2 regions of the Vibrio sp. BS-M-Sm-2 genome follow, and region 2 is predicted to be linked to the other one. Evidence: riboswitches for the same ligand, from Rfam matches in the RefSeq annotation. Region 2 holds a riboswitch; the other holds the start of a gene.
What was found. Region 2 has a riboswitch for thiamine pyrophosphate ahead of thiB (thiamine ABC transporter substrate binding subunit). Riboswitches for the same ligand answer to the same signal wherever they lie in the genome.
Positions count from the first base shown of each region.

Region 1: linked by a shared signal. The riboswitch ahead of thiD (bifunctional hydroxymethylpyrimidine kinase/phosphomethylpyrimidine kinase) and the one ahead of thiB (thiamine ABC transporter substrate binding subunit) in region 2 are both predicted to bind thiamine pyrophosphate.

Region 1 is NZ_CP167895.1:1,150,520-1,154,810, forward strand. It holds gene AB8613_RS21070 (AraC family transcriptional regulator) at 1-529, shown strand, start outside; gene AB8613_RS21075 (DMT family transporter) at 615-1,532, shown strand; TPP riboswitch at 1,631-1,742, shown strand; gene thiD (bifunctional hydroxymethylpyrimidine kinase/phosphomethylpyrimidine kinase) at 1,839-2,732, shown strand; gene AB8613_RS21085 (ABC transporter ATP-binding protein) at 2,722-3,480, shown strand; gene AB8613_RS21090 (ABC transporter permease) at 3,473-4,288, shown strand.
Region 2 is NZ_CP167894.1:2,307,510-2,311,800, reverse strand. It holds gene thiP (thiamine/thiamine pyrophosphate ABC transporter permease ThiP) at 1-1,341, opposite strand, end outside; gene thiB (thiamine ABC transporter substrate binding subunit) at 1,454-2,446, opposite strand; TPP riboswitch at 2,500-2,619, opposite strand; gene AB8613_RS10570 (flavin prenyltransferase UbiX) at 2,663-3,286, opposite strand; gene mpl (UDP-N-acetylmuramate:L-alanyl-gamma-D-glutamyl-meso-diaminopimelate ligase) at 3,325-4,291, opposite strand, start outside.

The DNA.
Region 1 (4,291 bases), on a different replicon from region 2:
GTTTATTGTCGCGGATATGGCGGAGTTGCCGCAGCATTTGTTAGAGCATGAGCTTTCGGTTTTCACGATAACGCCACCTTTGATGAGCTTCTTGTTGTTTGTAGAGAAGCAGTTGGAATATCAGGTCGATAGCGGTATTGAGTCATCAATTTTGGATGTGTTTTCACTGCTGTTAGAGCAACAACAAGTGAGCAAGAGCATCGACCCAAGAATCCGCGCCGTACAAAGGCTGATAGCGGATAATTACACGCAGCCGTTATCCATTTCACAACTTGCAGAAACGGCCTGTTTGAGTCCTACTCAATTCAAAAAACGCTTCAAAGAATGCCTGGGTATCAGTGCCCTTAAATACATCACTCGATATCGTATGGAGAAAGCTCAAGCCTTGTTAACCCACACAGATTTACCTGTTCAATTGATCGCTGAAAATGTGGGATATAGTGATGTTTCTGCTTTCAGTCGCCGCTTCTCTCAGCACTTTGGAATGTCTCCAAGGGCGTTTCTAGGCTCAATGAAAGACAGTCTTTAGAAACAACAATAGCGTCCTTTCGGCAAACTAACTTTTATCAATCTTCATTATTATCTATTTCAGAACTGAAAATTGGGTAATAGAAATGAATCTTGCCATCAATCGCGTTAACGAATTCCAAACGGGCACTTTAGCCATCTTGTTTGCTTCCATTTTATGGGGCACGACAGGCACCGCCGCAAGTTTTGCGCCTGATCTAAGCCCATTAGCGATTGGTGCTTTCTCTATGGGTGTCGGCGGCCTAATGCAAGCGGGCTTAGCGTATCGAAAAATCCTATTAGTCCTTGATCAACTTTTGCAGAATAAGAAGCTGTTGGCAGTGAGCGCTTTGGCTTTGGCGGTCTATCCTTTAACTTTCTATTCTTCAATGAAATTATCAGGCGTGGCGATTGGTACCGTGGTTTCGATTGCAACCGCACCTTTCTTTTCAGCACTGTTAGAGTGTCTGATTAGCAAAAATAACAACATCAACAAACGTTGGCTCACTAGCTTTGCGATTGGTGTCGTGGGTATTGGGTTGTTGGTGTTTTCAGAATCTTCATCGACGAATGAATCCGGTGATGATCTAAAGCTGTTAGGTATTGCTTTGGGGTTGCTCGCTGGGTTGTGTTATGCCATTTATTCTTGGGCGACCAAAGCACTGATCGACAAAGGGATTAAGTCACAAGCGGCAATGGGCAGTATTTTTGGCCTTGGTGCGATGCTGTTGCTGCCAACGCTCTGGTTTACTGGTGAGAACCTGTTTTCCTCGCAGATTAACGTATTAGTCATCAGTTATCTGACGTTAATCCCACAATGCTTGGGCTATATCGCGTTCAGTTTTGGTTTACGCCACGTGACCGCGAGTAGCGCCAATCTGCTGACTCTGTTTGAACCAGTAGTCGCAGCGGTGCTTGCCGTCTGCGTTGTCGGTGAGCTGATTCCTTTTATAGGTTGGCTAGGTATGTTTCTGATTGTGCTGTGCTTGTTGATACAGTCGAAGCCATCTAAAGGCACGTTATAAGTATTTGTTTTGTTGAGCCTAATTGAAATTTATTCATGCGTAATTCTTATAATTGAATAAAATCAGTATCTCAGTTGTGAGAGTGCTGTTACTATCGCTATCAATAGTCGGGGGGCATATACCTTATTTGGTGTTTGCTGAGATCGTTAATCGAGACCCGTTGAACCTGATTCAGTTAACACTGGCGTAGGGAACTATAAGCACTCGATCTACGTCTGCACCCATGAAAACTTTCATGAGCCTAATGCGACTTCTCCTTCGATCAGTGTTCGTTCTCCTACGTCTTGTAAGATAGTAGGAGCGACAATGACACACAGTTCTATTTCAAAAGATTTAACGCCAAAATCCTCAACACAGCAGCACTCTGCTGAAGACACGATTCGCACGAATACTCCGATTGTTTTAACCATCGCTGGCTCAGACAGCGGCGGCGGTGCAGGGATCCAAGCTGATATTAAAGCCATGTCTGCTACCGGTAGTTTTGCTTGTTCTGTGATTACCGCTATCACTTCCCAGAACACTCAAGGCGTTTCCGCCATTTTTCCTATTCCACTCGACCATGTCGCTAGTCAGTTAGATGCGGTTTTTACTGATCTCAATATCGTGGCAGTAAAAGTCGGCATGTTGGCCGATGCGCAAATCATCAAAGTCGTTGCAGACAAAATTAAGCAGTATCAACCTAAGCACTTAGTGATTGACCCTGTGATGGTCGCGACAAGTGGTGATCTGCTGTTAGAAAACTCGGCTATCACCACGCTGAAACAAGAGCTGATTCCGCTGGCAGACATCATTACTCCTAACTTGCCAGAAGGCGCTGCACTTACAGGCAAAGCTGTCCCTGAAAGCGAAGCAGAAATGCAGGGCATGATTGAAGACTTACGCGCACTAGGTGCTAAAGCCGTTCTCTTGAAAGGCGGTCACTTAGAGAAGGATGAAAACAGTAACGACTTACTGATTCTGCCAACCACATCTGCTCTGATTAGCGCGAAGCGCTTTCCTACTAAAAATACCCACGGCACGGGTTGTACGCTCTCTTCTGCTATCGCTTCTTTCTTGGCTCAAGGCAATACGCTTCCAGAAGCTGTCGACTTAGGTAAACAATACATTTCACGTGCTATTGCTCATGCTGATGAGTTGCAAGTCGGTCAAGGTCACGGCCCGGTAAATCACTTCTTCGTTGGGCACGGTAATGTCCGTTAATACGGTTGGTGTTCAACTCAGCAATGCCTCCTTACGTTATAACGACAGTGAGCACGCGACCTTGTCTGGGTTGTCGCTTAGCTTAAACGCAGGTAAGTGGACGGTATTGTTGGGTCGAAGTGGCTGCGGGAAAACCACGGTATTGCGTTATTTTGCAGGTTTGCTGGAAGACAAGGTGGAGTGGCAGGGCACATTGGCAACGTCTGATGAATTGCCTTTAACGGATCGCATTGCTTACATGGCGCAGCAAGATCTGTTGCTGCCATGGCTATCGGTCATCGACAATGTTTGCCTGAGTCATCGTTTTCAAAATCCAGCTTCTGATAAAGCACTGCAAATCAATCAAGCACTCGAGTTATTAGCTGCGGTTGGTTTGGCTGATTGTGCGAATGCGATGCCGGATCAGTTGTCTGGTGGCATGCGCCAGCGTGTTGCTTTGGCTCGCACCTTAATGCAAGACAAGCCAGTGGTGCTGATGGATGAGCCGTTCTCTGCGCTGGATGCGGTAACAAGACACAAGCTGCAAAGTTTAGCGTGTGAACTGCTAAAAGGTAAAACCGTTGTGTTGATCACCCATGATCCACAAGAAGCGGTGCGTTTGGCGGACAATTTGTATGTGTTGCAAGGCACACCTGCGAGTGCTCAGTCTTTATCTGTGCCTCTCACGTCAACACCTCGAGTGTTAGATGGTGAATGTGCTGAGTTGCAACAAGCGATCTTAGCTCAGTTGGAACGTGATTATGAATGATTTAACGCGAAGCGAAGTTGGGGCTCGTTCAACCGACATACAGGCTAGCACTGAACGTCCTCGTCAGATGAATCCCGTTATGCGTTTGCTTATCAGCAGCGCCGTGATTCTCGGTTTATGGCAACTGGTGGTGGTTATCTTCGAGATGCCAAGCTTCATTCTGCCAGCTCCCGCAGAAGTCTTCATCAAGCTAATTGAACGTTACGATGTGCTACTCAAACACACTTGGGTGACTGCGCAGGAGATCTTACTTGGTCTATTGCTCGGTTTATCCATGGGGCTGTTTTTCGCCCTACAGATGTTGATGTTCGAACCGTTGAAACGCTGGTTGTTGCCTATCTTAATTGCTAGCCAAGCTATCCCTGTGTTTGCGATCGCGCCAGTATTGATGTTGTGGCTAGGCTATGGCATCGCGTCAAAAGTGGTGATGGCGGCGATCATTATCTTCTTCCCCGTGACCACTTGTTGTTACGACGGCCTGCGAAATACACCGACGGGCTATCTTGATCTTGCCAAGACCATGGGTGCATCGAAATGGCAATTGTTGCGTTATATCCAACTGCCTGCTGCGCTGCCAACTTTGGCGTCTGGCATTCGTGTGGCTGTGGTTATTGCCCCAATTGGTGCGGTTGTCGGCGAGTGGGTGGGTTCGAGTGAAGGGCTGGGTTACCTAATGCTGCAAGCCAACGCACGCATGATCATTGATGAGATGTTTGCTGCCTTATTCATCTTGGCGGTGCTATCTATTTCGCTCTATTTCATCACAGACAAATTACTTAAAAAAGCTATCCCTTGGGAGAACCAGTGATGG
Region 2 (4,291 bases):
CACCAACCTAAAGCGAGTGAATCCTGTCATTCCTAAGCTTGCACACACATACTGGTACTGCTGAGACAAATGCAGCATAGGTTGAGCTAAGGTTTTAATTACGTAAGGCAGTGCCATTAAACTGTTGACGGCAATCACGATAAAGAAAGCCAAGCTGAACACATCGGTAAATGAGCGTAATAGTAGGAAGATACCCGTACTGATCACTAGCCCCGGAGTGACTAAGATAATAGTGCCAATCAGCTCGATTTTATCGGCTCGAAAGTTCTTATTCTGTAAGCGCCATGCTCTGCTGGTCAGTAGTATCGCGATACCAATACCAACCGCGATAACACTTGCTAATGACGCGACTTTAACCGAGGTCATTAATGCCGCCCAAAACGGCTCACTGCTGAGTACTGTCAGTGCTTGCGAGTTAATACCACTGACGATAACCATAGCTAATGGCGGCAATACCAGCATTGAGACTATGATGATCCAGAAGCTGTCCCAAGCTTTTGACCACCAGCTGTCCTTAACCAAATATTTCTCTTCCGCCAACTGGCTGGCCGTCACAGAAATAGGTTTCGATAGGCGTTGAATGCTGACCGCGAGCACTCCACACAGCAGCATTTGCCATATCGCAAGTAGCGCGCCAGCCTGCAGGTCAAAGTCGAATTTGATTGCTTGATAGATGGCGAGCTCAATGGTGGTCGATTTCGGACCACCACCCAACGCCATCACGGTAGCAAAGCTGGTGAAGCACAGCATGAACACTAAGCCACACACATGCGGTAATTGCTGCCTTAGCCTCGGCCATTCAACCCATTTAAATTTATTCCAATGGCTCATGCCTAAGTGAGCACAGAGTTTATGCTGCTCGGCAGGCACAGTATCTAACGCTTGCAAAAGTAAACGACTAGCATAAGGCAAGTTAAAGAAAACATGCGCCAACAAAATACCATTCAAGCCATAAATCGAAAATGGCAGTTCAATATCGAAGTTCGCCAAAAACTTAGCTAACCAACCACTATTACCATAGATCGCAAGTAAGCCAAATACACCGACTAACACCGGCAGGACTAAGGTGGACGCGAACAACCTTAACAACAAAGCGCGTCCAAAAAATTGTCTACGGCACAGCGCATGAGCAATAGGTATAGCAAAGCCAACACTCAGCACTGTTGAGAGTGTCGCTTGATAAAAGCTGAATTTCGTTACATGCCAATAGTAGGGATCGGACCATACTTGGCTGATATCAAGAGAAGGGGCATTGCTAAGCAATGCCCCAACTGCTGAAACCACGAAGGCGGTAATGAGTATCGCAACCCAGATCCCGACCTTAGGTGTTTTCTTTATCATAAATTGATTTTTTACCGTAAATGGTTCACTCCAAACATAACGAATGAACCTTTAAATACAGAAAGCTAGTTTTTTTAAAGTACGTTAGAAAGCTCATTTTTTAAATAGTAAGTTAAAAAGTAAGTGCGCTCTGCCACTCTCGGATCCAAGGCTTGCGCTTAGCGGCAATTTCTTCAGGCGTGAAGCTTAGCGCTTTCTGAGGAACCGTAAGTTGCTCGAACCCTTTTGGAAGCTCAATATCGGTCACTGGGTACATCCAGTTGCCTGTTGGCATCGCCGATTGGAATTCATTACTTAGGATAAACGCCATAAAATCATCAGCCAGTTTCTCGTTCTTACTGCCTTTAACTTTAGCGGCCACTTCAACTTGAGTGTAATGCCCTTCTTCGAAGCTTGCTGCTGCGTACTTAGAATCGCTCTCAGCAATAATGTGGTAAGCCGGAGACGTTGTGTAAGACAACACTAAATCCGACTCACCTTCTAGGAACATAGAATAAGCTTCAGACCAACCTTTGGTTACAGTCACTGTTTTCTGAGCAAGCTTCTTCCATGCTGCTGTCGCTTCATCACCGTATACCGACTTCATCCAAAGCATCATGCCTTGACCTGGTGTTGATGTACGTGGGTCTTGGTAGATAACCTTAAGATCATCTCGCAGCTCAACCAGTTCTTTCAAGCTCTTCGGCGGGTTTGCCAACTTCTCTTTGTTGTAAACAAAAGCAAAGTAGCCAAAGTCATAGGGAACAAAAGTGCTATCGTTCCAACCATTAGGAAGCGTTACTGATGAAGTATCAACATTATGCTCAGCCAATAAGCCCGTCGCTTTCGCTTCAGCCATCAGGTTGTTGTCGAGACCTAGCAAGATATCGGCTTTGCTATTGCCCCCTTCAAGACGTAAACGGTTCAGGATAGAGACGCCATCTTCTAGCGCGACAAAATTCACATCACAACCACATTTTTCTTCGAATGCTTTTTCAACGGCAGGACGAGGGCCCCAATCCGCAGCAAAAGAGTCATAGGTGTATACGGTCAAAGTATTGTCTGCAGCAAAGGCAGAAAAAGAGATCGCTGTAGTAACAGCAAGAGTAGTTAATGTGAATTTCACTGGACGCTCTCCATAGTCTGAGCGGCACAGGTTTGAGGGAGGAGAACGGTAGAGGTTGTTCCTAACTCAATTCCTACGCCAGCATTATCTGGTTCAGGTTTACGGGTCCCAAGCATCTGCTTGATCTCAGCTCGCATTCATTATTTGAATGGTTCGCTCCCCGATGAGTGTTCAGAATTGTAATTTGATTTTTAACAATAAGCTATCAAGTTTGGATCAATTACGTTGATCGTAGCCCCAACGTGGCACTAAACCTTGTTCGATACCAAGATGATCAAGAATACGCGCCACCATAAAGTCGACCAGATCTTCAATAGACTTAGGTTGGTGATAAAACCCCGGAGCCGCAGGCATGATCGTCACGCCCATGGTCGATAGTTTGTGCATGTTCTCTAGATGAAGCGTAGAAAATGGCGTTTCACGAACTACCAATAACAGTTGACCTCGCTCTTTCATGACCACGTCTGCTGCTCGCTCAATCAAGTTATCCGACAAGCCGTGTGCAATCGAAGCCAAACTTCCCGCAGAACATGGACACACTACCATCTGCTTAGGCGCTGCTGAACCAGAGGCAACCGGTGAGAACCAGTCGTCTTTGCCACACACCACAAGCTTTTCTGGGGCGCAGCCAAGGTGTTTAACCAAAGCTTGTTTCGCCGCATCCGGCCCAGCAGGTAACTTAAGCTCATGCTCGGTCGCCAATACCACTCGCGCAGCCGATGAAATCAGCAAATAGACCTGATAATCGGCCGCCAAAAGGCATTCAAGTAAACGTAGGCCATAAGGCGCACCGGATGCGCCAGTGAAAGCAAGAGTTATCGCTTTATCGTGTTTTGTCATGTTCTCAATTACTTCAAATTATAAGGTCGTGGATGCCGTTAGCCTTTGAGTGCCAATCCATCCAACAGTTTTTGGTGAATACCACCAAAGCCACCATTACTCATTACCAAGATTTGGTCACCCGCTTGTGCCTCTGAGACAATTTTAGCAACGAATGCATCCATGTCATCACTCACGTGTGCAGGTTGGTGACAAGCGTCTGCAACATCTTGAACCGACCAATCAATGTTACCCGGTTGGAATAAGTAGGTAGAATCCGCCTGCTTCAACGAATCAGCCAAGGTTTCTTTGTGCACACCACGTTTCATGGTGGCAGAACGAGGCTCTAAAACGGCAATGATCTTCTTAGTGTCGACCTTATTACGTAACCCGCCTAGCGTAAGTTCAATCGCCGTTGGGTGATGAGCAAAATCGTCATAAACAGAAACACCTGCCACCTCGCCTTTAAACTCCAAGCGGCGCTTAGTGTTAATGAAAGTAGCTAGTGATTCACACGCTAAGTCAGGAGTCACACCTACGTGTCGTGCAGCTGCTATCGCCATCAAGGCATTGTTTACGTTGTGGTCGCCCACTAAATCCCAGTTTACCGTTCCAACACATTCATTTTGGAAGTAGACCTCAAATTGAGAGCCGTCTTTGACTAACTTCTTAGCATCCCAATCGCCTTGCTCGCCGCTTGATTCAGTCTCACTCCAACAGCCACGAGATAGAACATCTTGAATAGCCACATCTTGTTTAGGTGAGAAAATACGGCCATTGCTTGGCACAGTGCGCACTAAGTGATGGAACTGACGTTTAATCGCCTCAAGATCATCGAAGATGTCCGCATGATCGAACTCTAGGTTATTCATGACCAAGGTTCTTGGGTGGTAATGGACGAACTTAGATCGTTTATCGAAAAAAGCACTGTCATATTCGTCAGCTTCGACCACGAAGAACATGCTTTCACCAAGGCGAGCAGAGATACCAAAGTTACCCAACACACCGCCAACTAAAAAGCCCGGT